DNA from 3 places in the Sulfitobacter sp. PR48 genome. Region 2 is predicted to be linked to each of the others. Evidence: riboswitches for the same ligand, from Rfam matches in the RefSeq annotation. Region 2 holds a riboswitch; each other region holds the start of a gene.
The links. A riboswitch is a leader RNA that binds a small molecule or an ion and turns the genes downstream of it on or off. The one in region 2 is predicted to bind cobalamin.

Region 1: it holds a riboswitch for cobalamin, as region 2 does, so the genes downstream of both, PVW51_RS24325 (TonB-dependent receptor) here and PVW51_RS01840 (CbtB domain-containing protein) in region 2, are expected to answer to the same signal.
Region 3: it holds a riboswitch for cobalamin, as region 2 does, so the genes downstream of both, PVW51_RS07525 (aromatic ring-hydroxylating oxygenase subunit alpha) here and PVW51_RS01840 (CbtB domain-containing protein) in region 2, are expected to answer to the same signal.

What each region holds. Positions count from the first base shown of each region.
Region 1 covers NZ_JARAMM010000013.1:53,476-57,681, reverse strand. The annotation lists gene PVW51_RS17180 (DUF6925 family protein) at 1-739, opposite strand, end outside; gene PVW51_RS17175 (ABC transporter ATP-binding protein) at 736-1,332, opposite strand; partial or broken gene PVW51_RS24325 (TonB-dependent receptor) at 1,512-2,107, opposite strand; cobalamin riboswitch at 2,233-2,439, opposite strand; gene PVW51_RS17165 (Mth938-like domain-containing protein) at 2,605-2,958, shown strand; gene ccmA (heme ABC exporter ATP-binding protein CcmA) at 3,048-3,665, shown strand; gene ccmB (heme exporter protein CcmB) at 3,662-4,206, shown strand, end outside.
Region 2 covers NZ_JARAMM010000001.1:383,244-387,449, forward strand. The annotation lists gene cobW (cobalamin biosynthesis protein CobW) at 1-365, opposite strand, end outside; gene PVW51_RS01825 (DUF1636 family protein) at 362-736, opposite strand; gene PVW51_RS01830 (hypothetical protein) at 733-1,245, opposite strand; gene PVW51_RS01835 (CbtA family protein) at 1,253-1,945, opposite strand; gene PVW51_RS01840 (CbtB domain-containing protein) at 2,137-2,295, opposite strand; cobalamin riboswitch at 2,340-2,556, opposite strand; gene PVW51_RS01845 (DMT family transporter) at 2,802-3,707, shown strand; gene pncB (nicotinate phosphoribosyltransferase) at 3,752-4,206, opposite strand, start outside.
Region 3 covers NZ_JARAMM010000004.1:243,577-247,782, forward strand. The annotation lists gene PVW51_RS07520 (hybrid-cluster NAD(P)-dependent oxidoreductase) at 1-726, opposite strand, end outside; gene PVW51_RS07525 (aromatic ring-hydroxylating oxygenase subunit alpha) at 731-1,957, opposite strand; cobalamin riboswitch at 2,080-2,278, opposite strand; cobalamin riboswitch at 2,408-2,599, shown strand; gene nrdH (glutaredoxin-like protein NrdH) at 2,696-2,917, shown strand; gene nrdI (class Ib ribonucleoside-diphosphate reductase assembly flavoprotein NrdI) at 2,928-3,344, shown strand; gene nrdE (class 1b ribonucleoside-diphosphate reductase subunit alpha) at 3,413-4,206, shown strand, end outside.

The DNA.
Region 1 (4,206 bases), on a different contig from region 2:
GACACCGCCATTGCCGCAACCCGTTGCGCAGCCCGGCGCGCCCGATCCGGGTCGCAGGCTCGGTGATGCTGCCCGGCTCCCGCTCCCGTTCAAGCGCTGCCCAGCAGAGTGATTTCGCGGAAAGGTATTCCTGCGAACCCCATGCCTGCAACATTTCCTGAAACCTGTAAAAGGCGGCGCGGTTGAACGCCTTGTCCTCTCCCAGCCGTCCGGAAACCGGGCTCTCGGGGTGATAGCCCGCACAGGGCACCCAGCCTTCGGGGATCGGCGCATTGGCGGAATGGGTGCGCCCCGCGCGCAGAAGTTTTGGCAAGACATGCGTATGTGGCCCCTCGGGGGAGGTGCCGCCGGTATCCGGCCCGCCGATCATCTGAAACACCTCGACCCGGCCCAGCCGGGTCAGGGCAACGCGGTGCGGATGCGCCCTGAGGATGGCAGCCATGGCCGGATTGTCCGGATCCATCAGCGACCGGCCCGCCTTTGCGCTCTGGTCGGTGAAACGGGAGACATCGCGCGAGGTCAGGAAGGCCACGGCATCCTGCATCTTCTGCGCCTCAAGCTCCTGCGCCAGCCAGGCTGCGACATCGCGTTCTTTCGGCAGGTCCGCATTGCGCACCTCGCGCCAGACGATGCGTCGCGCCGTCACGAAACCGGGCTGGTTGATGGCCCAGCTGAGCACCTGCATCTCGCGCTCAAGCTCAAGGCTCAGCCAGGGCCGCACAAGGGTGACGCCGCTCATTCCAGTATGTCCAGCGGCTGAAAGACAAGCCCCGATGCCGTTTCTTCCAGAAAAGCGCTGACGCCAAAGGTGTCACGGACAAGCGCTGGGGTCAGCACCGCCTGCGGTGGGCCGTCCGCGGCAATGCCGCCCTTGTCGACGACGATCAGGCGGGTGCAGTGCCGCGCCGCCAACCCCAGGTCATGCAGTGACACGATCACCGCGCGCCCCTCCGCCGCCAGATCGGCAAAGCTGCCGCGGTATTCCAGCGCGAGGGAGGTCGATTCGCGTCCGTAATGCGGATTGGAGGAACTGCTGTCCTTCTCGGTCTCAAGCAGCAGGTTCAGCAGATGGCCGGCCTCTGCCACGCTGCGCCCGTCCAGGCCGAAACTCAGCCGGTATTTCAGCGCTTGGGTCCGGGTAAGCTTCGGCGCGCCGCCGTTGAAGGTCGATTCGTATCTGGTGTTCTCATAGGCCAGCCGATGGGTCAGCCGCCCCTCCAGCATCGCATATTCGCCGTAGACCCCTAGGTCGTGTTGACATTCATTGTCGCCCACCCGCGCGAGGCGGATTTTGCCGCTGGCGCCCTGATGTGAGCGCAGCAATGTGATCATTGGAAGCGAACATCCGGGATGGCAGAGGCAAAATCCGCCGCGCCCCGCAGGGGTTTCGCCAAAATTGCCCATTTCTGCGTTAAGAGAGCTTGAAATAGCTGGCTATTCCTGCGCTCTCTTGCCTGGAACTGAGCAATTTTGGACTGAAACGGGTGGGTGACAATGAATGTCAACACGACCTAGCGTCCGTTCGTCGCGGGTGCCGAACTGGGTCGGATCATCCACCACATAACCCGGCGCATCCGGCGCGAAAGAAATGCGGTTGCCGTTGTCCCATTGCCCAGCTCCAGCGTGGCCGAATAGGTGTCACCGATCCCGCCTTTGCGGGTAATGATATTGATAACCCCCGCCGAGGCGTTGGAACCGTAATAGACCGATTGCGGCCCGCGCAGCACCTCGATGCGCTCGATATTGGCGGTTTCCAGACCGCTGAGAATATATTCGCCATCGCCGCCCGAGGCTTCGATCCCGTCGATCAGGATCAGCGTATGGTTTGCCTCGCCGCCGCGCAGGCGGACCTGGTAAAACTGCTGCCGTACCCGTTGACCGACACGCCCGGCAAGGCGCGCAGGGCGTCCTGCACCGTGGCGATGCCGCGCTCCTCGATCTGTTGTGCCGTGACAACGCGCGCCGCGCGGCCCAGTGCCTCGGCCTCGATCGGCGTCAGCCCGCCCGAGACAATGATTTCGCCCAGATCGAAATGATCCTGAGCCAGTGCAGCAGTGGTGAAGAATGGAACGACGGCTGCGGAAGCCAGAGCGGATGCAAGAGGCATGAGATACCCTCGGTTGCGGCCCCGACGGGCCGCCAGACGTTGAATTGTCTTTTGAGGGATGCCCCCCGCAGACGGTGAAAACACCACAAGCGGAAGCTCCGCAGTCCCGACGCCCCTCGCGCCCGAACAGGGTGAACACCTCGGCAGGTCTCCTGACTCGCGGGTCGTTGCTTGGCCGGACCTTCCCATCACATATGCTGTGACAGTGGTATGCGCCGGCTTCGCTCTCCGCCTACAGTTGCGGGGGCAGTCGTGGATTTGGCCGGAGGGCCGAACCACGTTCCCTATTAACCAGACGGCGAACCGTCCGGACCGAAGTACCCTTTGGTTAGCGGCCCGAATCGTTTCGGTAAAGCCTGCATGGGAAAATTCTCTGCGCCGCCCGGCGGGGCCCGCGGCAAAGCACCCCGCCAGGGGGCGTCTTTTTACCGCGCTGGCCTATAACGTCAGGGCCGCATCGGCTATGATCGTCCTGCCGCTTTGCAAAGGGATGTGACATGCGCTTGAACGAGATCGTCTTTACGGATGCGAAACCCGTCGAAGGCTATGGCCCCGGCTTTTTCCGCATCGGCGGGCAGGTGATCCATGGCCCGGTGATTGCCGGACCCGGTGGCATTCAGACATGGGCCGGGCTGCAGGACGACGCCGCGCTTCTGGCGCTCAAGGGGCAGGTTGACGTGCTCTTTGTCGGGACCGGCGCCGAGATCGGCCATCTGCCGGAATCCCTGACCGGCCCGCTGGAGGAGGCCGGTATGGGGGTGGAGGCGATGGCATCCCCCGCCGCCTGCCGCACCTACAACATCTTGCTGAGCGAAGGCCGCCGCATTGCCCTCGCGCTGATCCCCGTCTGACATGCCCGGGCCGTTGCGCCCGCCCCGCCGGGGTGCCGCGCCGCAAATGACCGCTTTTGCGCGCTCCGCCAATGGGTTACGCAGGGGGCATGATGTTACGTGTCGATGATCTGACCCTTGCCCGTGGCGGTGTGCCGGTTCTGACCGGTCTCAGCCTTGCGCTGGTGCCGGGCCAGGCGCTGATCCTGCGCGGGCCGAACGGCGCGGGCAAGACTACCCTGTTGCGCAGCATCGCGGGCCTGCAACCGCCGCTTTCGGGCCGCATCGAGGGCGCGCAGGACCGTGTCGCCTATGCCGCCCATGCCGACGGGCTGAAAGCGATGCTGAGCGTGACCGAGAACCTGGCCTTCTGGGCGCGGACCTTTGGCACTTCCGACATCACCCCGGCGCTGGATGCCTTTGACCTGCACGGGCTGGCGGACCGGCTGGCAGGCACCCTGTCGGCAGGGCAGAAACGCCGTCTGGGACTGGCGCGGCTTCTGGTCACCGGGCGGCCGCTCTGGGTGCTGGACGAACCCACCGTTTCGCTCGACACCGGGGCGGTGGCGCTCTTTGCCGCTGCCCTGCGCGCGCATCTGGCACAGGGCGGCGCGGCGCTGATCGCCACCCATATCGACCTGGGGATCGAGGCGCAGGTGCTGGACATCACCCCCTTCCGCGCCAGTGCTGCCACCCGCGCCGGCGCCAGCGACGAGGCCTTTCTGTGAGGGCGCTTCTGATCCGCGACCTGACGCTCGCGCTCCGGGCCGGGGGCGGCTTTGGCCTGGGGCTTGCCTTCTTCCTGATCGTGACGGTGCTGGTGCCCTTCAGCGTCGGCCCGCAGGCGGCGCTCTTGCAACTCATCGCCCCCGGCGTGCTCTGGCTGGGCGCGCTGCTGGCCTGCCTTTTGTCGCTGGACCGCCTGCTGGCGCTGGATTTCGAGGATGGCACGCTTGACCTGCTGCTCACTGCCCCGCTGCCGCTGGAGGGGGCGCTGAGCGTCAAGGCGCTGGCCCATTGGCTGACCACGGGCCTGCCGCTGGTGCTGGCCGCCCCGGTGCTGGGCGTGCTGCTGAACCTCGCACCGCCAGGCTACCTCTGGCTTGTCGTTTCGCTGGCGCTGGGGACACCGGCGCTGTCGGTCATCGGCTGTTTCGGCGCGGCGCTTACCGTGGGGATCAAACGCGGCGGGCTGCTGCTGTCGCTGCTGGTACTGCCGCTTTACGTGCCGACCCTGATCTTCGGGGCCGAGGTCGCCCGGCGCGGCGC
Region 2 (4,206 bases):
CGGATCGCCGGCCAGTCGAAAGCCTTGAGCAGCGGCTTCGGCAGCGCCAGACCGGAGGTTTCGATCAGGATGTGATCGGGTCGCGTGGGCAGCGCCATCAGCGCCTCGATGGTGGGGATGAAATCATCGGCCACCGTGCAGCAGATGCAGCCATTGGCCAGTTCCACGATGTTCTCTGCCGGGCAATCGGGGATTGCACAGGATTTCAGGATGTCGCCATCCACCCCCACGGTCCCGAATTCGTTCACCAGAACAGCCAGCCGCCGCCCGCCCGAATTGGACATCAGATGGCGGATCAGCGTGGTTTTGCCAGCGCCCAGAAACCCGGTGATCACGGTCACGGGAATTTTGCTCAGGTCATTCATTCGGCAGCCTCCAAAGGCAGGGTAAAGGGGGGAACACGCGCAAGGCTCTGCTTGCGGAAAATTACGGGGCGCTCACGCCAGGGCACCAGCCCGTCGGCACTTGCGGCATAGGCGGCGGCACCGGCCAGGATATCGGGGGCATCCGCCGGGGTCAGGCGGCCATATACATAGGTCCATTTGCCCGGCTCCGACAGCGCCACCGCCGCCCCTTGCGAACAGGCGGACAGACAGGCCACCCCGACGATCTCGACCGCGTCAGGTGCCCCCGCTTCGGTCAATGCGCTGTGCAGCAGCGCGCCGGGCCGGGGGGCATCCTCTTCCAGCACCTCACCCGCGCGGCAGGTGGTGCAGACATAAAGCGTTGCGGTCATTCCACCTCCACCACGGCCCGGGCCGTTACCGGCGTGCCCTCCACCTCCAGCGGATGATGATCGTTGCTGTTCAGCGTCACCTCGATCTCCACCTGGCCTTTGGGCAGGCCATCCAGATGCATCCAGGGGCCATAGATCCGGGCCAGCTTGACGCCGTTCGCATAGACATGCGCATGGCCCTGCCCCGGTTGATGGGGCAGGCTGGCGTTCTGCGGCGAAAACTCGAAATTCTCGACCATGACATGCAGGTTATGGCCCGCCATCGGGTCCGGGCTGACCATGATCTGAACCTCGGGCGCGGCATCCGCCGCGACCGCAATCGGCGTCTCGTGCATCTTGGCATGATCCATCCCGTCGGCAGTCATGCCCCCGTGATCCATCCCGCCATGCTGGGCCGCATCCCCATGATCATGCCCGTCAAAGGTGATCCCGTTGCCCGCCGCAAAGGCAAAGCCGAGACCGCCTCCGAAGACAAGGCCGATGACGAAAAGCGCAAGCGTTCTGCCCATCACACCCTCACGCCGCCTGGGCGGCATGCTCCCCTTCGCGCTGCCAGAAATAGCCCGCAAAGCAGCCGAGCAACACCCAGGCCGCCAGACCGACGCCGAGCGCACGCGCCGCGAACAGCGCGCCGATCTCGGTCGGGACAGGACCGGTAAAGGTCTCGGGCTCCGGCGCGCCGATCAGATGCGGTGCGGCCAGCAACAGCGCCGCCGCACTCCAGGCCGCCCAGTTCTGGCCAAAGGCCAGCAGCCAGAGCGCCACACAGGCCGCAATCGCCGTCGCAAACCACCAGACCTGCCGCAGGGCCACATCGGCCGCAGCCACACCGGGCACTTCCGGGGCAAGGGTAAATCCGGGGGCCAGATGAAAGGCGACGAAACCGGCAACACCCCACAGGATACCCCAGCGCCCGTCGATCCGCGCACCGCGGTCCTCGCCAAAGCTCATGGCCGCAACCAAGATCAGCGCATAACCGGTATAGGTCAGCATGGTGAAAATCACGCTCAACCCGTCGCGCATCAGGTCGAAACCGGGCAAGGCGGGATGGGCGCTGACCGCCTCTGCGCCGAAATGCACCAGCTCCCCGCTTTCATAAAGCTCCGCATGCAGCAGCACAGGCTGCACAAATACCAGTTGCAGCAGGCCGATGATCGCACCCGCCAAGGCCCCTGCAAAAAGGGCGGAAACCAAAAACCGTGAAGTCATAACGAGATCCTCTTGCTTTCATGGCAACGCGCCGGCACCGACACCAATCAACACAAACACGCCGCCGAAAATCGGCAGCGCCTCAAGCTGATAAAGGTCTATGACCGGAACGCGCTGCGTTGTTCACCAGGGGAACCGGGTCACCGCCTGCTTTGACGCGGCTCAGACCTGATCCCGATGGCCCATAGGGGTCAGTGGCAGGGGAAACCTGTGGCATGGCGCACATCATGCGCGGCATCATGCAACGCGGCGGCCTGAACGTGCCCGGTCAGCGTGATCAGGGCAAGGCCCAGAACGGCGGCAAAGATCGCGGGAACAAAGCGGCTGGCGGTCTGCGACTTGGCAGTCATTGTAGTCATGGTCTTCTCCTTGCCGTCACACCCGACGACCTGTTTCAAGTTTCTCACGCCTGGCAGGTCTCCTGGCTCACGGGTCGATGCCTTTGCCCGCCTTCCCCGACCGAATGGTCAAGTGGCACGTTGGGCACAGACTCTCCGCTTACAGTCGCGGGGGCGGCTTCCGTTTCAGGCTGTGCGGCCCTTACGGAATTCCCTGTTCGGTTCCACACCCAAAGGGGCGCTTGCGGGAACACCAAGCAAGCCCAATGTTGCACTTCGGCCCAGCCAAGGCAAGGCTCATTCACGACAACTCATGCGCCGAATGCGCTTGCCCGCAGCAACGCCTTGCGCTGTCTGGAAATGCCGGCCCCGGTGCGCAATCCCCGGTACTCCGGCCCCGGATCGGGTGGTGGCCTGCCCGCGCCCGACCATGACGTTTCAATTTCCTCTGGCCCTGCTCTGCCCTGCGGCCCATAACTGGCGGACAACCCTCCCCCTCTGACAGGAGCCTTCGCCGCGTGAGCCGAACCACCCTCGCGATTCTCTATTCGCTGTTTGCGATCCTGTTGTTCGATGGCATGGGGCTGATCATCAAACACCTCTCCGGCAGCTACGGCGCCGCCGAACTTTCGGCCTACCGCAACCTGGTGGGGCTGATCCCGGCACTTCTGGTCCTCTGGACCTCCCGGGACTGGCACGCCAAAGGGCGCAGCCTGCACATGCGTCAATGGAAACTGGCCCTGCTGCGCGGGCTGATCCTGACCTTCGCGCAATATTTCTTTTACCTGTCGCTGGGCATCCTGACCTTTGCCACCGCCTCCACCATCTCCTATTCCAACGCAGTCTTTGTCACCGCACTTGCCGTGCCCCTGCTGGGCGAAAAGGTCGGGCTGGTGCGCTGGGCCGCGGTGCTGGTCGGCTTTGCCGGGGTGGTGATGATCGTGGGACCGGGCCGGGACAGCTTTTCACTGGCGGCCCTGCTGCCGCTGGGCGCGGCGCTCTGTTATGCGCTGACCGCCGTCACCGCCCGGATGATGGACGACGGCCCGCCAACAGCCCTGATCAACCTGTATTCCACCGGCGTCGCGACCCTGGGTGCGCTGGTGCTGACGCTGGCCACGGGCGGTTTCACGCCAATGCAGGACGGCACGGACCTGCTGTGGATTGTGGCGATGGGCGGGCTCGGCGGATTTGCCGTGCTGGTGCTGGTGACGGCCTACCGCATGACTGAACAGAGCAACCTCGCCCCGTTCGGCTATTTCGGCATCCCGCTGGCCTTTGTCCTGGGCTGGCTGTTTTACGGCGAAGCGCCCTGGTCCGAGCTGTTCCCCGGCGCGCTGCTGCTGGCAGGTGGCGGATTGCTGATCATCTGGCGGGAACGGCAGATGAACGCGGCAGGGCGCGAGGTGACCACGCCAAAGTAGACACCCGTGCTCTGCCGCCATCGGCCGGTGCCGTTGCGCGCGTTCTAGACCACAACCTCCTGGCGGTCCTGCGCGCCAACCCCGAACACCCGCTTGTAGCGCTCGATCTCTTCGGCCGGGCCCATCGCCTTGTTGGGATTGTCCGACAGCTTCACCGTCGGCCTGCCATTGGCCGCCACGGCCTTGCACACCAGCGAGAAAGGGGCCAGCGCATCATCTTTCACCAGGCCCCTGAAATCATTGGTCAGCAATGTGCCCCAACCGAAGGAGACATTCACCTTCCCGGCGAATTTTCCGTGCAGTTCCCGTATCTTGTCCACATCCAGACCATCGCTGAAGATCACCCGCTTCTGGGTCGGATCCTCGCCCCGCGACTTCCACCAGTCGATGGCAATCTGCGCGGCCTTGACCGGGTCGCCGCTGTCCACGCGAATGCCTGTCCAGCCGGCAAGCCAGTCCGGCGCATTGTCGAGGAAACCCTTGGTGCCATAGGTGTCCG
Region 3 (4,206 bases), on a different contig from region 2:
ATCCATGTCATAGCCAAGACCCTGAAGCGCCTCGCGCACGGTCTGCATGAAGGGCTCGGGCCCACAGCAAAAGACTTCGCGCTCCAGATAATCGGGGGCCATGAGGCCCAGCATCAGCTGGTTGATCTGGCCGCGATAGCCGGTCCAGGGCGCAAACCGGTCGGCCGCCTTGACGATCCAGTGCAGGTCGATGCCCGGCACCCGGCTGGCCATGTGCTCCAGCCGCTGGCGAAAGATGATCTCGGACGGGCGGCGCGCGCAGTTCACAAAGACGATGTCAGGCTCGGTGCCCAGATCGAACATCCAGGTGGTCATCGACATCATCGGCGTGATGCCGGACCCGGCCGAGATGAACAGGTATTTGTCTGACGGGAAATCGGTATGGGTGAACCAGCCCGCCGGTCCCGTCACCTTCAGCCGCATGCCGGGTTCCAGGTGATCCAGCATCCAGCGTGTGCCGATGCTGTCGGCCTGCGCCTTGACGGTGATCGAGATCGACCGCGGCCGCGAGGGCGAGGAGGAAATCGTATAGGTCCGGTGCACGGTGCCACCGGGCACCGGCAGTTCCAGCGTCAGGAACTGACCCGGCTTGAAGTCGAACAGCGCCCCCGAGGGCGCGCGAAAGGTGAATGTGGCGGTATTGGCCAGTTCGGGGATGACCGACACGCATTCCAGCGGTTCATCGTCCTGCCAGAAGATATTGGACGGATGGGCGATATCTTTCATCGTGTTACTCCGCCGCCATCTGGGTCGGGGTCAGCCGCCGCGACATCGTGTTGCAATACCAGTCGACAAAACCGATCACGCCGGTCTCGTGGATGGGCGAATAGGGACCGGGCTCATAGGCGGGTGAATTGATGCCGCGCTGGTTGTCTTCCACCACCCGGCGGTCCTCGTCATTGGTGGCGATCCAGACCTCGGTCAGGCGCTGGAGATCGTAATCCACACCTTCCACGGCATCCTTGTGGACCAGCCATTTGGTCGTGACTTGCGTTGTCGTCGCCGTCAGCGGTGTGACGCGAAAGACGATGGAATGATCCGGCAGGAAATGGTTCCAGGTGGTGGGGTAATGGTATTTCAGCAAAGTGCCGGCGGTGTCGTCCCGGACCCGCCCGAGAAACTTTGTCACCGCCGGTTTCAGGTCCATCGTAAAGCTCTTGGCACCCGGCAGAAGCGGCATCCGCGCAAGGCGGTATTGCATGTCCTCGGCCATGCGGAATTGCGAGGGATAGCCCTGATCTTCCAGCCGGTCGAAATGGGCCTGAAGATGCGGCGGTGTCTCCCCTTCCTCGATGCCGGTGACGGTCGGATCATCGGTAAAGGACCGGCACAGGCCCGGATGGTTGCCCCCGCAATGGTAACATTCGCGGTTGTTTTCCCAGACCAGCTTCCAGTTGCCGTCTTCGATGATGCTTGTCTCATGCGCGACCTTGGCGTCGCTCAGGTCATGCACCGCAAGATAGGGCTGCGCGAGGGCGGCGAAGGCCTCGAAATCGGGCGCTTCATCGGCAAGGCAGATATAGATCAGCCCCTGCAGATCCCGGCAATGGACCGGTTTCAACCCATGCTGTGACGGATCGAAATCAGGCCCCATTTCGCGGGCCCACAACAGCTTTCCGTCCAGACTGTATGTCCATTGGTGATAGGGGCAGACCAGGTTGGGCGACACGCCCTTTGCCTTGTTGCAGATGACCGAACCGCGATGGCGGCAGGAATTGTGAAAGGCGCGGATCACGCCATCGGAACCGCGCACGATGACCACGCCGTAGCTGCCGACCTGATGGGTGACATAGCTGCCCGCTTTGGTCAGTTCGCAGGCAGGGACGGCGAACAGCCAGTCGCGGTAGAAAATCGTTTCCATATCCGCGCGAAAGACGTCGGGATCGGTGTAGAAGGGTTGTTCCAGCGCATGGCCGGCGCGGCGCCGTGCCAGCAGGTCGCTGAGTGGGTGGGTCATCTTTCTGGTCTCCTGCCGCGCCCCGCGGATCGATTTGGGCAGATGACAGCACAAGACACCGATGGGCCGCAGCCTCTGGGAGGTGCCGCGCGCCAATTCAGTGCCAAGACCGCCACCCGCGGTTGAACAACTTCACCAAGGCTGGTTTCCGGACTTGATCGCAGCCCGTGAGGGCCCGAGGCGCAACGCCTTCCCGGGCTCCTCCTGCCCAGTGGCCGTTGATGCGCCGCATTACGATCTTACCGTTGCGGGGGCAGTGCCGGATTTTCGCCGGCTTCCCAATTCTCGGACCGAAGCCCGCACCTTGTCCTGTGATGATAGGCCGGACGCATGTTTTATGAAGATTTATTTGCGACCAAAACACTCTTGGAAAAGACAGCAACGCATTTTCCCGGAAGGGGAAGGTAAAAAGGCCGACATCTATATATTGACAGTTTGCCTCAAGTTCACCCAATATGCAGTTGCTTTGGTGCCGGCGACTCGTCTTGCCGGTGAAAAGGGAAGCTGGTGAAAATCCGGCACTGCCCCCGCAACTGTAAGCAGCGAGTCACGTCCCGTTACCACTGGTGCATGCCGCACCGGGAAGGGGGCCGCGACACCCGAGCTGCGAGTCAGGAGACCTGCCGGAGCACCATAGATGACGACCGCGGCGGAGGGCCGGGGCGCGTGTTCCGGTGCCACTGGCGCCCGATCCCGTGCCCTTCCTTTCGTGCCAACACCATAGTGAGGACAGGGCAAATGACCATTACAGTCTATTCCAAACCGGCCTGCGTGCAATGCACCGCAACCACCCGCGCGCTTGAGATGCGCGGCATTGATTTTCAGCTGATCGACCTGACCGAGGATGCCGCGGCAATGGCACTGGTGCAGGGTCTGGGCTATCGGCAGGCCCCCGTCGTGGTGGCAGGCGATGATCACTGGGCCGGATTCCGCCCCGACAAGATCAGCGCGATGATCTGAGGGCGCGGCAATGGGCGGGCTGGTCTATTTCTCGTCCCGGTCGCAGAACACGCATCGTTTCGTGGGCCGGACCGGTCTGGCGGCGGCGCGTATTCCGCCGGACCCCGAAGCGCCGCTGCCCGCTCCCGACGCGCCCTTTGTGCTGGTCACACCAACCTTTGCGGACGGGCAGGGGCGTGGCGCGGTTCCCAAACCGGTGATCCGCTTTCTCAACATTGCGCGCAACCGTGCGCTGTTGCGCGGGGTCATCGCCTCGGGCAACCGGAACTTCGGCGCGACCTATGCGCTGGCGGGCGATGTGATCGCCAGAAAATGCGCCGTGCCGGTGCTGTATCGCTTTGAACTCGCGGGGACCGACGGTGATGTCGCCCGTGTCCTGGATGGATTGGACAGATTTTGGAAAACGCAACTCTTGACCGCGAACTGACCGACAGCGCCCCGGCCGCAGCGGTGCCTGCCGAATGGCAGGGGCTCGACTACCACGCGCTGAACGCGATGCTGAACCTCTATGACGATCAGGGGCATATCCGTTTCGACGCCGACCGCATGGCGGCGCGGCAGTACTTCCTGCAGCATGTGAACCAGAACACGGTGTTCTTTCATTCGCTGGATGAAAAGCTGGACTATCTGGTCAGCGAAGGCTTTTACGAAGAGGCCGTGCTGAAGCAATATGACCGCGGTTTCCTGCACCGGATCTGGGCGGCAGCCTTTGCCCTGAAGTTCCGTTTTCCGACCTTCCTGGGCGCGTTCAAATACTACACCAGCTACACGCTGAAAACACTGGACGGGAAACGCTATCTCGAACGCTTCGAAGACCGCGTGGTGATGGTCGCCCTGACGCTGGCGCGCGGCAGTGAAGACGACGCGATGCGCCTGATGAACGAGATCATCGCAGGCCGGTTCCAGCCCGCAACGCCGACCTTCCTGAACGCGGGCAAGGCGCAAAGGGGCGAGCTGATTTCCTGTTTCCTGCTGCGTCTGGAAGACAACATGGAAAGCATCGGGCGGGGCATCAATTCGGCCCTGCAATTGTCCAAGCGCGGCGGCGGCGTGGCCCTGCTGCTGACCAACCTGCGCGAACATGGTGCGCCGATCAAAGGGATCGAGAACCAGTCGTCCGGGGTGATCCCGGTGATGAAACTGCTGGAAGACAGCTTTTCCTATGCCAACCAGCTGGGCGCGCGTCAGGGCGCCGGAGCCGTCTATCTGAACGCGCACCACCCCGATATCCTGCGTTTCCTCGATACCAAGCGCGAGAATGCGGATGAAAAGATCCGGATCAAGACCCT